2 regions of the Paenibacillus sp. SEL3 genome follow, and region 1 is predicted to be linked to the other one. Evidence: riboswitches for the same ligand, from Rfam matches in the RefSeq annotation. Region 1 holds a riboswitch; the other holds the start of a gene.
What was found. Region 1 has a riboswitch for cyclic di-AMP ahead of ACYCS5_RS09240 (TrkH family potassium uptake protein). Riboswitches for the same ligand answer to the same signal wherever they lie in the genome.
Positions count from the first base shown of each region.

Region 2: it holds a riboswitch for cyclic di-AMP, as region 1 does, so the genes downstream of both, ACYCS5_RS28910 (3D domain-containing protein) here and ACYCS5_RS09240 (TrkH family potassium uptake protein) in region 1, are expected to answer to the same signal.

Region 1 is NZ_CM137725.1:1,970,297-1,978,484, forward strand. Features, by position in the region: gene sdhA (succinate dehydrogenase flavoprotein subunit) at 1-1,241, opposite strand, end outside; gene ACYCS5_RS09225 (succinate dehydrogenase cytochrome b558 subunit) at 1,336-2,010, opposite strand; gene ACYCS5_RS09230 (LysR family transcriptional regulator) at 2,236-3,141, shown strand; gene ACYCS5_RS09235 (potassium channel family protein) at 3,147-3,824, opposite strand; gene ACYCS5_RS09240 (TrkH family potassium uptake protein) at 3,843-5,183, opposite strand; cyclic di-AMP (ydaO/yuaA leader) riboswitch at 5,597-5,750, opposite strand; gene ACYCS5_RS09245 (CPBP family intramembrane glutamic endopeptidase) at 6,012-7,742, shown strand; gene uvrC (excinuclease ABC subunit UvrC) at 7,711-8,188, opposite strand, start outside.
Region 2 is NZ_CM137725.1:6,421,633-6,429,820, forward strand. Features, by position in the region: gene ACYCS5_RS28880 (DUF4247 domain-containing protein) at 1-150, opposite strand, end outside; gene ACYCS5_RS28885 (DUF4178 domain-containing protein) at 164-670, opposite strand; gene ACYCS5_RS28890 (DUF350 domain-containing protein) at 695-1,102, opposite strand; gene ACYCS5_RS28895 (PspA/IM30 family protein) at 1,234-1,902, opposite strand; gene ACYCS5_RS28900 (NADH:flavin oxidoreductase/NADH oxidase) at 1,991-3,013, opposite strand; gene ACYCS5_RS28905 (polysaccharide deacetylase family protein) at 3,319-4,125, shown strand; gene ACYCS5_RS28910 (3D domain-containing protein) at 4,319-4,987, opposite strand; cyclic di-AMP (ydaO/yuaA leader) riboswitch at 4,994-5,162, opposite strand; gene ACYCS5_RS28915 (amino acid ABC transporter ATP-binding protein) at 5,393-6,115, opposite strand; gene ACYCS5_RS28920 (ABC transporter substrate-binding protein/permease) at 6,102-7,565, opposite strand; gene ACYCS5_RS28925 (M20 family metallopeptidase) at 7,714-8,188, shown strand, end outside.

The sequences.
Region 1 (8,188 bases):
CTCAAGCCTTTGATATATTCCACAGCCTTAGGTCCAGCCACCATCCCGCCGTAAATGGCTGACAGCAACGAGTTCGCACCCAAACGGTTCGCTCCGTGGTATTGGAATTCACACTCACCAGCCGCGAACAGGCCTGGTATATTGGTCATCTGATTGTAATCGACCCACATGCCGCCCATTGAATAATGAACAGCCGGGAATATTTTCATCGGAATTTTGCGCGGATCATCACCGACGAATTTTTCATAAATTTCAATAATGCCGCCCAGTTTTACATCCAGCTCTTTCGGGTCCTTGTGGGACAGATCGAGGTAGACCATATTCTCGCCATTAATACCCAGTCCATCATCAACGCATACACTGAATATTTCACGTGTCGCAATATCGCGAGGGACCAAATTTCCGTAAGCTGGATACTTTTCTTCGAGGAAATACCATGGCTTACCATCCTTATACGTCCAAATACGACCGCCCTCTCCCCGTGCCGACTCGGACATGAGACGCAACTTGTCATCACCGGGTATAGCCGTCGGATGAATCTGGATAAACTCACCGTTCGCATAGCGTACGCCTTGCTGATACACCGCACCGGCAGCTGTGCCCGTATTAATGACGGAATTCGTGGTTTTACCGAAAATAATCCCGGGCCCACCAGATGCCAAAATAACTGCATCCGCCGCAAAAGTCTTCACTTCCATCGTACGCAAATCCTGCCCGCAAATCCCTCGACAGATGCCTTCATCATCCAGTACAGCCTGTAAAAACTCCCAGTTTTCATACTTGGTCACCAAACCCGCAGATTCCCAGCGCCGTACCTGCTCATCGAGAGCGTACAGAAGCTGCTGTCCTGTCGTCGCACCAGCAAAGGCGGTCCGATGATGCTGGGTACCGCCGAAGCGGCGGAAGTCCAGCAGTCCTTCCGGTGTCCGGTTAAACATGACGCCCATGCGGTCCATGAGATGAATGATCCCCGGAGCCGCTTCGCACATCGCTTTTACCGGAGGCTGGTTGGCCAGAAAATCCCCGCCATAGACCGAATCATCAAAGTGAATCCAGGGGGAGTCTCCCTCACCCTTGGTATTTACCGCACCATTGATGCCACCTTGAGCACAAACGGAGTGGGACCTTTTGACCGGAACCAAAGAAAATAAATGAACGTGAACTCCCGCCTCTGCCGCCTTGATCGTAGCCATTAGACCTGCCAGACCGCCGCCCACGACAATAATGTTGGATGCTGCCATTTCTGCTCACTCCTTTTTTTCAGGATTTTTAACCAAATCCCCTTTTACGTTTGAAAATAGAATTTCAACACAATGTATAATGGATATGACTCATTTACAGTAGTTGTTTAAAAGTACTGCATTGCACCAAGGCAGTTGCTGTTTCCTGAAATTCCGCGCTGCGGAATGCAAGCAGGGAGGCGATGAAGCCGATAGACACCACCACGAACAGGGTCATACAGATATAAGAAGATACTTTTTGCGCACGTGGTCCCACAGTAATCCCCCAACTGACCATAAATGCCCACAGTCCGTTAGCAAAGTGAAAGGATGCCGAAACGACACTGATTAGATACAAAATGAAATAAACCGGGTTCGTCACGATGCCATGCATGACCCCGCCTAGCTCCTCATGAGTTACATTACCCAGAGCCACCTGAAAGCGTGTGTCGTATACGTGCCAGATAATAAATACAAACGTAATGACGCCGGAAATACGCTGGAACAGAAAGCGCCAGTTACGTGAATAGCCGAACCTTTTGACATTCGGATCAGCTTGATAAGCGATATACAAGCCATAAATTCCGTGGAACAGTAATGGCAAGTAGATGAATAACGTTTCTAGTACAATAACCAGCGGCAAACCATTCAGGAAGGCCACGCTGCGATTAAATCCTTCCTTGCCACCCTCCACCGCTGTGAAGTTCGTCACCAAATGCTCAACAAAAAATAGAGCCAACGGAATGACGCCAAGAAGCGAATGCAGCTTTCTGGAATAAAATCCTCTCATCTAGGTCATGCTCCCTTCTCCCAATAATAGCGTTTTCAATAGTAATATAACATATAAAATGACAGTTCCCGACAGGAAATGTCCAACAAGGTGTCCCTTATTAGGAAAAACAAAAGTGTGAACATCTTGTGTCGCTTTCATGTTACTCCTTTTCGGCTTATAATGGAATTGCAATATACGTATTAATTATTATGTCTTTTTTGCATAAGAGAGGAAGTGGATGATTTGTTTGAGGATTTGAACGCTTTTGCCGTCATTGTCGAGCAGTCCAGCCTGAATAAAGCCTCCAAACTGCTGAATCTGTCCCAACCCGCCCTGTCCCGCAAAATTGCCAAGCTAGAGGAAGAGCTGGGTGTAAATCTCTTTGATCGTCGGGGCAAACGACTCGAAATTACGTCCACCGGCCGATTTGTTTATACATTCGCACTAGAGCAACGGCAACGACAGCTTCGCTTCTTACAAAAGCTCTCCCAGCACAAAAATGAAGCCCAGAGTATGCTTACACTCGGCGCAAGTCTCACGACACTCCAGACAACGCTGCCTACCCTTGTCGAAGCTTTTATGAGCAAGCATCCTCAAACCGAGCTGAAGCTGCTCACCGGTAAAACCCATGAAATCGTCGCCTTTGTACGTGACAAAAAAGCAGACGCCGGTATTGTCGGGTCTGCCATTCATGAAGTCGGACTGCGTTGCATTCCGCTATTTGACGATCATTTGGAGCTCGTTGTTCCCATTGGACATGAATTAACCGTTAAGACAGGAACGGCCTCGATGAAAGATCTGCAAGGATTGCCGATGATTATTTTCTCCAAAGGAACCTGGTACCGCAGTCTGACGGATGACTTGTTCCAGCGTAGCGGCATCATGCCGGATATCCGCATGGAAATCGACTCCTTCGAGGCGATTGTACGCCTGCTTCCAACCTGTAAGGCTTCCGCCTTGCTACCCAAATCCTATTTGCGTAGCGAACTGCTGCGGGATAATGGACTCACTGCATTGTACTTGCCCGATTTGAAGGAGACACGCCGAACGACCTCCCTCATTTACTCGGAGACGACCGATCTCGGTCCGACAGCACGACGCTGGATTAGCGAGACACGTGCGTCGTTTGCAGGCTACCGTATGGTGTAAAGGGTTTAGCCCTCTTCATTAACATTAACAACCTCATCCTCAAAGCGGCCGATATTATCATTCGAGCCGATGATGACCATAATATCGTCGGCTTTTAATCGATCCATAGCCGTCGGTGCGATCAGGATACCATTCGCCGTATGAAGCGCCACGACGCTACAACCAAAGCGGGTACGGGCATTTAGCTCTGCTAGCGTTTTGCCATTCAGACATGCAGGTACATTGAGTTCCACAATACTATATTCCTTAGACAACTCCAAATAATCGAGCAAATTAGGCGTGACTAGCTGGTGAGCCACCCGGATACCCATATCCCGTTCTGGATAAATAATCCGGTCCACACCGAGCTTTTCTAACGCACGCCCGTGCAGCACAGATATGGCTTTGGCTACGACTTTTTTCACACCCAGCTCCTTCAGCAAAATGGCGGTGAGGATGCTTACCTGAATGTCATCACCAATAGCAACAATGCCACAATCGAAATTACGGATGCCCAGTGATCGCAACGAGTCTTCATCGGTAGCGTCCGCCACGACAGTATGTGTCAACATCTCACTCATACTGTCCACAACATCCTCATTCCGGTCAATGCCTAGCACCTCGCACCCCATATCCACCAATTGCAAAGCCAGGCTTGAGCCAAACCGCCCCAAGCCAATAACTACAAACTGCTGCGTCTTCATATCTACTCGAAAACTCCCTTATCCTATAATCATTTTACCTTCCGGATGACGATATAATTCTTTACCCTTTTTCGGCCCCAGTGCATAAGCTAGCGTGAGTGGCCCCAGTCTACCTGCAAACATCGTCAGGGTAATCACCAGCTTGCCTATGACTGTCAAATCAGGTGTAAGCCCCATCGACAGCCCCACCGTACCAAACGCAGATACCGTCTCGAACAAGATCATCAGAAAATGATGATCTTCGGTTGCCGACAAAATCATCGTCACCCCGATCACGAACAGCAACCCCAGCAGTGTAATGGTCAAAGCCTTGTAAATTCGTCCCTGCGCAAGTCGGTACTTGAACAGTACAATATCTTCTCGCCCCCGCAGCATCGAAATCACCGCTCCAATGAGCAGGGCGAATGTTGTGGTCTTAATCCCGCCTCCAGTAGAGCCAGGAGAAGCCCCGATAAACATGAATATGATGATAAAAAACTGCGTAGCCTGCCGCAAGCCTGCAATGTCCAAGGTATTGGCACCTGCGGTACGGGGAGTAACGGACTGGAATAAAGATCCCAATAGCTTACCACCCCAATCAAGCGAGCCGAGAGTCTTCGGATTCGTAAACTCAAATACAAAAATCACGAGCGTGCCGACTACAATCATAGCGCCCGTCATGCTGAGTACCACCTTGGTATGCAAGGACAGTCTCTTGCGCTTGCGATATTCTGCCAGGTCTGACATCACTACAAAACCAATGCCGCCTGAAATAATCAAAAACATGGCTGTAAAATTAACAATCGGATCATATACATAACCTGTCAAGCTGCGAAATTCACCGAATAAATCAAAACCAGCATTGTTAAACATGGAGATGGCATGCCAGATTCCAAAATAAATCGCCCTGCCTACGGGCATATCAAAGGACCAGCGAACCGAGAATATCGTAGCGCATACGCCTTCAATAACCAGTGAGTACAGTAATACCTTACGGATTAACCCGACAATTCCCTCTACAGAAGTCTGATTCATCGCTTCCTGCAAAATGAGACGCTCCCGCAGGGAAATCCGACGCTTGAACACCAGTGCAATCAAGGTAGCCATGGTCATAAAGCCTAGGCCGCCGATCTGAATGAGCGCCACGATAACAACTTGACCAAAGGTTGTAAAAAAGGTCCCCGTATCCTTTACGACAAGCCCTGTAACACAGGTCGCGGAAGCGGCAGTAAACAAAGCGTCTACAAACGCAAGTGGCTTTCCTGTTGTATTGGAGATCGGCAGCATTAACAATAAACTACCTATTAGAATGATAATGGCAAAGCCCGCAACGAATATCTGCGGTGGAGAAAGCCGGAGCCAGCTTGCATTGGGATTCATCTATTCATCACTTCTCTCCTAATCCTTAAAACTATAAAAACAGTGATTTAATACGGTGTAAGCTCGCTACGCGTTCCATTTGATCTTCCGATCGTCGTTGCCCCTGAATTTTTTGATTTTTCCAAACCTTAGTTAACTATAATTAGCATTCCCTGAATACAGGAAGAATGCATGTCAAGCACTACTCGGTCCCCTGTGCTATTGGCGGGCAGTAGCGAAGGGGGCAGAATTGTTCTGAAGAAGCGAAGCGTTTGCCTTTATCTCCGGATTTTAACCATTAAAGGGGGTATACAATCAAAAAATCCGGGGATAACAGCAATCGGAAGAATAATCTGCACCCGCAGCGGTCTATCTAACCAATCCAAACACTTTTATACGCACAAAAAAAGACACCGGAAAACCGAGTGCCTGACTTGGTTCCTGCTCATAGCCTACGAGGTTAGCTGACGGATTCGGGCAGCACAGTATGCCCTATTTACACTTCCGATCCACCAGTGATCGGCTGTAAAATTCACCCCAGTAACATGGTTCCCCCGTTTTCCCATAGAAATTCGGCTCAACTGTATATCATTACCTATGTATTTTATAGGCATTGCCTCAAGATTATAATCCTTCTATATCCAGATCACAAAACCGATTTCGTCGAAAAAACGTGAAATTGGCTTTATTTTGCGAATGGGCATCGTTTAATCGCAGCTTATCTTATTTTATTGGAACTTTAAAGTGCTTTCACTCTATTTTCATGAATATCGCTGGTCTGTTGGCGGGAACCTGTGCAGTATGATATCTTTAATGGATGTTCTTATTTACAGATTAAGGAGGAAACTCATGAATCCTATCGGGAAACCGGTCGTGCTCACGGCCAACTTCAAAAAATTAGGCTTGCTGGGCGGGATTGGCCTGATTTGCTTTTTTATCTTTCAATTGCTTATTCCCTCGCTTAGCAATCCGAGTCCAGAATCAGTAATGAATGCAAAGGTCATCAGCAAACAAGAAGCGGTCATACACGCATTGGACTTCGCCCGCTCCGAGCTGGGATATACTGAATCACAGCCAGAGGAGCCTCTGGTGACCTATCAGGCCGAAACAGATTTGTACGGTTATTTATCTAGAGAAAAACTGCTTCAACAGTACGACCGTACATGGAAGAAAAATTACCCTTACGAAACCTTTCGGGTCGATCTGCCTGAATCCTCAGCGAAGAGCAAGCTGCAAATTCATGTAGATTTATCCACTGGGAAGGTCGTTAGTTTTAAACGGATCACCTCCAGCACCAATTACACGCAGGCTGATATTTCTACGGATGAACAAGCACGTAACAGGCTTGTACGTGTGGCTGAGGACGGCATGACGCTTGAAGCCAAGGAGCAGGCGGCCGCTGTATGGGTGAAGCGCTTTGGCTTTAAGCCGTCGGACTTGAAGCTCGCGACCACTGAACAAGAAGGCGGATTAAAGTATACCGTAGACGATAAAAAAATTGGCGCCTCGGTACTTACACTGGCTTTTACTTTTGAAGACGGTGATGTTCGCTCCTTCACTCAAAGCTTTTCGGCCCCGTCATCCTATACCGATTATATCGAAAAGCAAACATTTTGGGCGAATTGGATGACCTATGCGGGTTATGCCCTATTTAGCTTTGTGCTGGGTGTACTTGCCATTGTGTATGCGTCACTCACCCGACGACATACTTCATTTGTACGCGGCATTGTTCTATCCGTTATATACTTTATTGCTAGTATAGCTGGGACCATGAACATGCTGCCTTTATTGCAAGCAGAAGCAGGCGGTAAGGGCATGCTTATATTTCTTATGGTTTTCCAGATTGGTGTTACCTTCTTCATGGCTGTAGCGCTCTACTTCTCCTTGGTCGGCGGTGACGGACTTATGCGTCAGGTTGGACTGAATGCATGGCCGCGTGCAAAAGAGCCGGGCTACGGGCTGTATGTGCTTCGCAGTATGTATGTTGGCTACTTGTGGGCCTTTATTTTACTCGGGGTACAATCCATCTTGTTCTTTATACTGGAGCGGACATTTAATACATTCTCCACCACAGATGCCACGCAATCCCCTTACAATATGGCTTATCCATGGCTACTGCCGATTATGGCCTGGATGGCAGGTATTGGAGAAGAGACTGTCTACCGTCTGTTTGGTATTCCGATGGTCAAAAAAATAGTGAAAAATACTTTTGTTGCTTGTCTGATCACCACGCTGATTTGGGCACTGGGACATACACTTTATCCGATCTATCCAGTGATTTCCAGACCTATTGAGCTGACTTTTCTTGGTTTGCTGTTCAGTTTTGTGTTCCTGCGTTACGGCTTTATTGCCGCTATGTTCAGCCACGTTATTTTTGACAGCATTCTAATGGGACTTAGTGTGATGAGTCTGGGAGACACTGTGAATGTGAGCGCTGGTCTATTCTGGATCTTACTTCCAGCCATCGTGGGTTACATCATTTATTGGTTTAGTCCTAAAAAACCAAATCGAATGATGTTTGAACCTATACAAAAAGAGGAGCCGTATTCTACGACTCCTCCTCCCGAAGGGCAGCTATAATCTGACGCGCAAGCTTATCCCCAATAGAGAGAGGCCGGAAGTCTTCGACACTGGCCTCTCTTATTTTTTTGAGCGATCCAAAATGCTTAAGCAGTAACTTACGCCGTTTCTCGCCGATGCCTGGAATAGAGTCCAGCCGGGAAGTTACCATAGATTTGCCGCGTTGCTCGCGGTGGAACGTAATGGCAAAACGGTGAACCTCGTCCTGAATCCGTTGCAGCAGATAAAATTCTTCGCTATTGCGTGCAAGTGTCACGGCCTCAGAGGACTCTCCCACTAATAGTTGGGAAGTTCTATGTTTGGCATCCTTCACCAGACCACACACAGGAATGAACAAACCCAGCTCATTTTGCAATACATCGGTCGCCGCCTTAATTTGTCCACGTCCACCATCGACAACGATCAAGTCGGGACGTTCCAAATTTTCCTTAAGCACACGTTCATAT
Region 2 (8,188 bases), 2.1 Mb from region 1:
TACATACGAGGTTGAATTTCCGCTGCCACTAACCGATTCCAGCGGATACGTATCCTTTACACTTGGCGCGCCGCAACCGCTTAACACGGATACGAACAAGCTCAGCGCCACAAAGACCTTTAATGCATACTGCCAGGTGCGTTTGCTCATGTGTAACCCTCTCCTAGCTTGCCCGAATAACCTTGACGTCTCCGGTAATCACTTCTTCTCCTTCATAAAGCATAAAGCGACCGTCCTGCCACTCTACCCGCAACAAATGGTAATTATCAGACTGGTACTGCCAAACATGCTGCTCTCCACCCTGTCGGAAAGGAGCACGGCCCATGACGGTAACTTGCCCAGAATATTGCTCCTCCAAATGATACGTTGTATCATCCAGCTCTAAAATGGTCGGCACTTCCTCAGGGTTGTCAAGTCTGCCGTCGATGGCCTGATATAGTCCGAATTGCAGTGTTTCCCGTTCCTCTATATGAAGATAACTGATTTGATTACCATCCTGAAGTGTCAAAACAACGGCATTCCGGGCACGATTATGTACACGACCTACCACTTCATAGGTGACAAGCGAAACTTCACAGATATCACCTGGATTTAAGTGAAGCATGCTTTTCTCTGCTTTTGGCGGCTCCGGCTTAGCAAATAGATTTGAAATTCGTTTCCAAACACCCATGGTTATATTCCTGCCTTTCTTAGCCTAGAAGCATGCTGTAATGATCAAGGCGCCAACCAGATGCAGCGCTCCTGAAAACAGGCCGAAACCAATTTTACCTTCCTGTGTACCTTTATCCAGATCAAACTGGGCCCAGTACCGCAACAGCAGACGTACAATAACTTCCAAAACAAGCAGGATGACAAAAGCGATCACAGAATACACAAGCGCTTCGAGCAAATTATTAGCTGTAGCGATAGAGCCTGACAAAATATAGCCTTGTGCAACCAGCTTCATAATCATTCGTACCGTTACGGCCATATTTCCAGCTTTCACTTCGGCAAAATCCTTATACTTCGTGAATAAAGAGTCGACATACATTAATGCGAAGATCAAAATAGCTCCCGCACCAGTCCATACAAGCATTGCTTTCATCGTTTCTAAAAAATGCATTTCATACCATCCTCCACATCTTCTTGACCTTCATATAATGTTTTACGCCTGCGGGCAGGGAAAAGCGAAGGAGAAAACGTTTCTCCTTCGCTTCCTGAGCAATCAAACTTGGCGGCACTGCTTAAATGTTCTTATTTATTTTCGTATTGCTTCAACAAAGCGGCAAGCTCATCGTCCACGGCGCTTTTCTTATCCAGCTCTTTGAACTCCTCATCCAACGATTTTTCCTTAGAAGACATTTCGTTGCTCGCTTCGGCACGTGCTTCTGCTTGCAGCATTTTTTCCTCCATACGCTTCAATCCGGCAGTTGCCGTATCAGAGCTAAAACCGTTCATAGCTTTGTTAATTTCAGTTTGCGCTTTAGCTGCGTTATAACGGGCAACCAGTGTCTCGCGCTTGTTTTTCATTTCTGTCAGCTGTCTGCGCATTTCATCCAGCTTGCCACGCAGGTTATCGGCTGCAGCTTTGTTCTGTTCGTAACCAGCTTTGAACTCGTTCATTTTTTGTTCAGCAGATTTCTTTTCTTCCAGCGCGCGACGGGCCAGATCTACATTTTGTGCTTTTGCAGCGGTATGTGCCTGTTCTTCGCGTTTCTTTACCAAAGCAGCCTGTTCTTCGTATTGCTGTTTGAATCTCTTTTCAATAGCAATTTGAGCGGCTACCGCTTTCTCTGCATCTTCCAGGTCCTCTTGCATATCACGAATGTATTGGTCCGTCATTTTAACTGGATCTTCTGCCTTGTCAATAATGGCGTTAATGTTGGACATCGTAAGATCTCTTAATCGTTTGAAAATAGACATGTGAAGTTCCTCCTAGAGTTGAATGCTTAAATTTTAAGCTCTGTACACATGTTTACGCAAGCTTTGCAAAGAGGGTTTCAAAAATTATCTAAAAGCCGCGCAAGTAAGGCTCTGGGATGTCGGCCTGTACTTTTAGCTCCCGCGATGCATGCAACGCCCAATAGGGATCACGCAGCATGGCGCGGCCTATTGCTACCAGATCAGCTTCTTTTTGCTGAACAACCCGACGGGCGTCCTCATAATCATCCAGTAATCCAACAGCAATTACAGGTACATTCAGCTTTTCACGGACGGTATGAGCTAAATCCACCTGATAGCCAGCACGCGCAGACGGCCCTCCGCCAGAACCAATTGGACCCTCGCCACCAGAAGAGATATGGAAAATGTCCACACCTGCATCACGATATCGTTCCCCTACACCTGTTATGTATTCCACATTATATCCATCCTCGACGTATTCTTTGGCAGATATCCGCATAAGCACAGGCATATCAGCAGGAAGAACCTCTTTAACAGCATGTATGACCTCAACACCGAACAGTGACAGATCCTGGCCATATTCATCTTCTCTCGTATTTGTTAAAGGCGAATGAAATTGATGGATCAGATAGCCGTGAGCGCCATGTATCTCAACCGTATCAAAACCGGCTTCCACCGCGCGGCGCGCGCCTTCTTTGTATGCCTGAACCAGTTCCCTGACTTCTGCTGTCTTTAAGGGGTGCGGCTTTTTAAGGCGTTCGCTAAAAGGAATCGAAGAAGGACCCACAGGTTGCTCAGCATCTTCGGCCTTGCGTCCAGCGTGGCCTAGTTGAATGCCAATTTTGGCGCCATACTTGTGAACTTCCTCTACAATCTTACGATATGCAGGAATATGTTCGTCACTCCAAATACCTAAATCACGATCCGTAATACGTCCATCAGGATGAACCGCTGTCATTTCCACAATAATAAGTCCAGTACCTCCTACTGCTCGGCTCACATAATGGACATGATGCCAATCCGTCGGATTTCCATCCTCGGCCTCCACACTGAATTGGCACATCGGGGGCATAACAATTCGATTTTTTAAAGAAAGCCCCTTTAATTGATAAGGAGTAAACAAGTCGGTCACTTTTATCCTTCCTTCCTTCAATTCCATGTCTGTATAATTATGAATTGCAACCCCATTATACACCAGCTGTCACGGGATACCGAATCCGTTGTAAGGCTAAAACTTGCGAAAATGCTCTTGTTTTCGGTCATGTTTAAGAGAATATGTACGTTTAGCTCCATCATCTTCATTGATAATCATTTCATCGCGAACTTCTTTCCAGACGTTTATGAGCCTAACTTGGTAACCAGCATATTTTTAATAGGACAGGTACATAATAGTCGAGAGCACCACTAGGTACCACTGCACGAAAAGGGGGGATACATATGCCGTACAGGGGAGTGTTGCCATGCTTGGCACTGTTACTAGCATTTTCAAGTTTACCCGTTCACGCGGATGCGCCTCCCAAGATCGGAACGCCCCATCCCAAGGAAGCAGCTGTTGCTTCTTCTGTACATCTGAGTACAGATCGAGCTACTCCTACATTAGCAATGTTGCGTAAAAAACATGCGGACATTTTTAAAATGTGCGGCCCACACACCCGCCAAATTGCCTTAACCTTTGATGATGTGCCCGATTCTAGGTATACGCCGCAGGTTTTGGACGTATTACACGCCAACGGCATCAAAGCCACCTTTTTCATCGTCGGTCACCGTGCGGAAAAGCATCCGGGGATTATACGTCGTATTATCCGTGAAGGCCATGCTATAGGAAATCATTCCTATACTCATCCGGATTTTAGGAAGGCTACACCAGAACGCTTTCGCAACCAGATTACAAAAACAGAACGTATTTTACAAGCCAGCGCAGGTTTTCGCCCCAAGTTGATTCGTCCACCCTACGGTGAAATTACAGAGCCTCAAATAAAGTGGGCACGTCGTCATGGCTACATGATTGTCAACTGGAATGTAGACTCTCTCGACTGGAAGGGACTAAGTAAAACACAAATTCAGCGAAATGTGATTCCAGCTACAGGGCCTGGCTCTATTATTTTAATGCACGCTGGTGGAGGTCAAAGTTCCAACTTGCAAGGCACTATCCAAGCTTTGCCGGGTCTAATTCACTCTCTAAAAGCTAAGGGCTACAAATTTGTGACAGTCCCCCGGCTACTCCACACATCGGAACGAAAATAACAGTATGTTTATAATTGAGGTCCAAGCTAAAGCAACGTAAAAAGGCTGTCTTACCAGCAGAAGTATTCTGCTCGTCAAGACAGCCTTTTTACGGATAGGACCTGATAAGAGTCCGACCTAGATATATACGGATATAGGCGTTATGTTTACATAATATATATTATGTTTAATTAAACTGTATATACGTACAATGCTATTTATCAATAACGTACAGCTTCACATTTTGAAATCCAAAGTCGTTCACAAATGATTTGTTGCCTGGAATAAAGATATCAATCCGCTTTCCTGTAATGGCGCTGCCCTGATCGCGAGCGACAGCTACAAAAGAATGATCCGGCAAACCTGGATGGGAGTAGCCTGTAACCAGTACTTTCGTGCCCATCGGAATGACGTTAGGATCTACCGCAATTGTACCTAGTTTAAGCGGATTGCCGTAGTAGTCCACTGCGCCCCATTTACCATTCTCATCGGCTGCGGCAGAATACGCTGAAGCCTTAACGTCAACTATTTTGCTATAGTTGAATGTTTTACCCCAAGCTTCAATCGTTGGCGCCTCATTCGCTGCTGCTTTCTCCGTAAGAAGCTGCGGCTTCGATTCCGAAGCTGCCTTTACACTTTTTTCGCCAGGCACCTTAATTTGCAGACCTGCATATATATTGCTGGAGGCAATGTTTGGGTTAGCCTTTGTTAGCTCGTCTACCGATACTCCATAACGTTGAGCAAGCAAAAAGAAGGTATCGCCCTCTTTGGCAGTGTGAAGCGAGGCAGCATCCGCTATTCCAGCTGTCTGTGCCAACCCTGCAATAGCTGCGGCAAGCACCGCAATTTTCATCGTTTTACCAATATGTTTTAAATGTTTCAAAGATATGTACCTCCTCTTTTATGCCTGCGAAGTTAGCTGTCGGATTCGGACTCAGGAGAAGCCCTATGCTTGTGCAATTCACCCCTAGGCATATTCCTCATCGTCTTATGACGTATCGGAATGGCTGCCGTTGTTACGTCCCCCGCACTTCCCATAGTTTGGGCCAGCATTTCAGCGCTTGTCTAACCGCATGCTGTCCCGGTAAGTTTTGGCTTACTGCATAATATCACAATTTTGTAACCTTATCCGCATGAAAATGTTGGGAACCCTGAACATCATACTACACTCGTTACAATTTTGTCATTAAGAAATCGATATTTGTTACGAAAGTATGGGGAAATGGTGACAAAATAAGAAAAGCCCTCCGTCAACGGAGAGCTTTTTTATGATTAGACCAGCACTTTCTTACAATACTTTGGCAAGAAAATCACGAGTGCGATCATGGCTTGGAGTGCCAAATACCTGGTCTGGTGCACCCTGCTCCACAATTTGACCGTTATCCATAAAGATAATTCGATCGCCTACCTCGCGGGCAAAGCCCATTTCATGCGTTACAATTACCATTGTCATACCGCCTTCGGCGAGCTTCTTCATTACATCCAGAACCTCTCCAACCATTTCAGGGTCCAATGCAGAAGTCGGCTCATCGAACAGCATTACGTGCGGCTGCATGGCCAAAGCACGCGCAATCGCAATACGTTGCTTCTGACCACCGGATAGCTGGTTCGGATAGGTATTCTTCTTATCCTCGAGCCCCACGGTACGCAGGAGTTCTAATGCAATTTTTTCCGCTTCCTTACCTGACTGTTTTCTAACCTGCGTCGGTGCAAGCGTCAGGTTCTGCAACACTGTTTTGTGTGGGAACAGATTAAAATGCTGGAACACCATCCCCATTTTTTCCCGGGTTACATTAATATTATGACCACGAGCTGTAATCGGCTCGCCCTCAAATAAAATCTCCCCATCCGTCGGCTGTTCTAACAGATTCATACAACGCAAAAACGTACTCTTCCCCGAACCGCTGGGACCGATGATAACGACAACTTCTCCTTTGGCGATATCTATATCAATGCCTTTTAAAATCTCATTCTTGCCGAACGATTTACGCAATTGTTTAACGGTGATCACTGGCTCTCAACTTCCTTTCCCATAAACCAAGCAGCTTAGACAAGCTGAATGTCATTACAAAATAAATAGCGGCTGTGATTATGAACGGACTTAATCCTTCGTAGGTAATATTCTTAATGACCTGGGCTTGATACATAATATCCACCATACCAATAGTCGAAATAATGGAGGATTCTTTAATAATTGTAATAAACTCATTACCTATAGCAGGCAAAATAGATTTAAACGCTTGTGGCAAAATGACGTGACGCATAGCTTTGCCTCGTCCCATACCCAATGAGCGTGCGGCCTCCATCTGTCCACGGTCTACTGCCTGGATACCTGCACGGAAAATTTCAGCCAGATATGCCGAGCTATTCAGAGACAATGTGATTATACCGGACTGGAGTGGAGTAAAATTGACACCCAGCGTCAAAGCAATCCCGTAGTGAATGATCATGAGCTGCACCAGCATAGGTGTGCCACGCAGGATCTCCACATATGTGGTACCTAACCACTCAATGATGCGTATACCACTCATCCGCAACAAGGATACGATCAGACCAATGATAAATCCAAACAGTACTCCGAGTGCAGACAGCAACAGAGTGTAACCAATACCCGTAGCGTAAAGACTGCGGTATTTCCAAAAAATATCTACGATGTTATTAGAAGAAACCTGTCGATCTGCCGAGAGTGCACTCGCTTCTGTAGAAAACTTTTCAATCGACCCGTCCGCTTTCAGGCGAGCCAACGTTTTATTTACAGAGGCAAGCAATTCTGCGTTCCCCTTGCGTATACCTACAGCAGTTTCTGCTCCGGCATCCTCAGGTATCGCTTTGGCAAGTGTTACGGTCCCATCTAACGTGTACCCTTTAGCAACCGTATCTTCGATCACAACAGCGTTGATACGCTGGGTCCGCAGCTGGAGTACCAGATCGGATATTTTGTCCAGTGAGGTTACAGAGGCATTGGGTACTTTTTGAGCAATTTCTTCCTGAATACTCCCCTTTTGCGCGCCAATCTTCTCGCCTTTCAAAGCAGCCATCGTAGGATATTTGTCTTTATCCTCTGGGCGTACCATAATGACTTGCTTGGAGCGATAATATACATCTGAAAAATCAATGCTTTTTCTACGCTCATCCGTCGGTGTCATACCGGACAGTACCAAGTCTACGCGACCACTTTGCAGAGCAGGTAGCAAAGAGTCAAAACTCATGTCCTCAGGGACCATCTCCGCACCCAAATCTTTGGCGATTTCCTTCGCGATTTCCACATCGAAGCCAACAATAGTATCCTTACCGTTAATAACTTTATGAAACTCATACGGCGGAAAGTCGGCACTCATGCCCACTACAAGTTTTTTCTGTGGCTTTGCTTCCGTTCCGTATGCATTGAGCATGGGAAGACCCGTCAACAGCAAGATAACCGCCGTCAAAACCAGGGCGGTAAAACGATATGCCTTTTTCAATCTTTTTTTCTCTCCTTAAATTCTTTATAATAAATAAGATTGTGTCATTATAAATGAATATGCATGATTATGCAATGAATGTTATAGTACAATTTCAGCATACCTAGCGCAGTACCTACATTACAGCTTATATAAAGGAGTTTTCAGCATGAATTTTAAACAGACCATTCAAAAGACAATTGAGCAGCATGCCCCACGCTTTAAGGACATTTCGTTATATATTGGGGCAAATCCTGAACTTGGAAACGAGGAATTTCTGGCCGCTGCCCGTTTAAAAGAAGAACTCATTTTTCACGGTTTTGAGGTCCAGGCACCCGTATTGGGCATAGAAACAGCCTTTATTGCAACTTACAAAGCTGAAAAATCCGGGCCGGTTGTCGCTTTTCTGGCAGAATATGACGCTCTGAAAGGTTTAGGACACGCCTGTGGGCACCATCTGATATGCATGATGAGTACCGGTGCTGCCGTTGGCCTCAAGTCGATCATCAACGAAACTGGTGGAGAAGTACGGGTATACGGCACACCTGCCGAAGAAACTCGTGGTGCTAAGGTCCCTATGGCCGCTGCCGGTTTGTTTGATGATTGCGACATAGCACTTATGACGCATCCTTATGATCGTTACG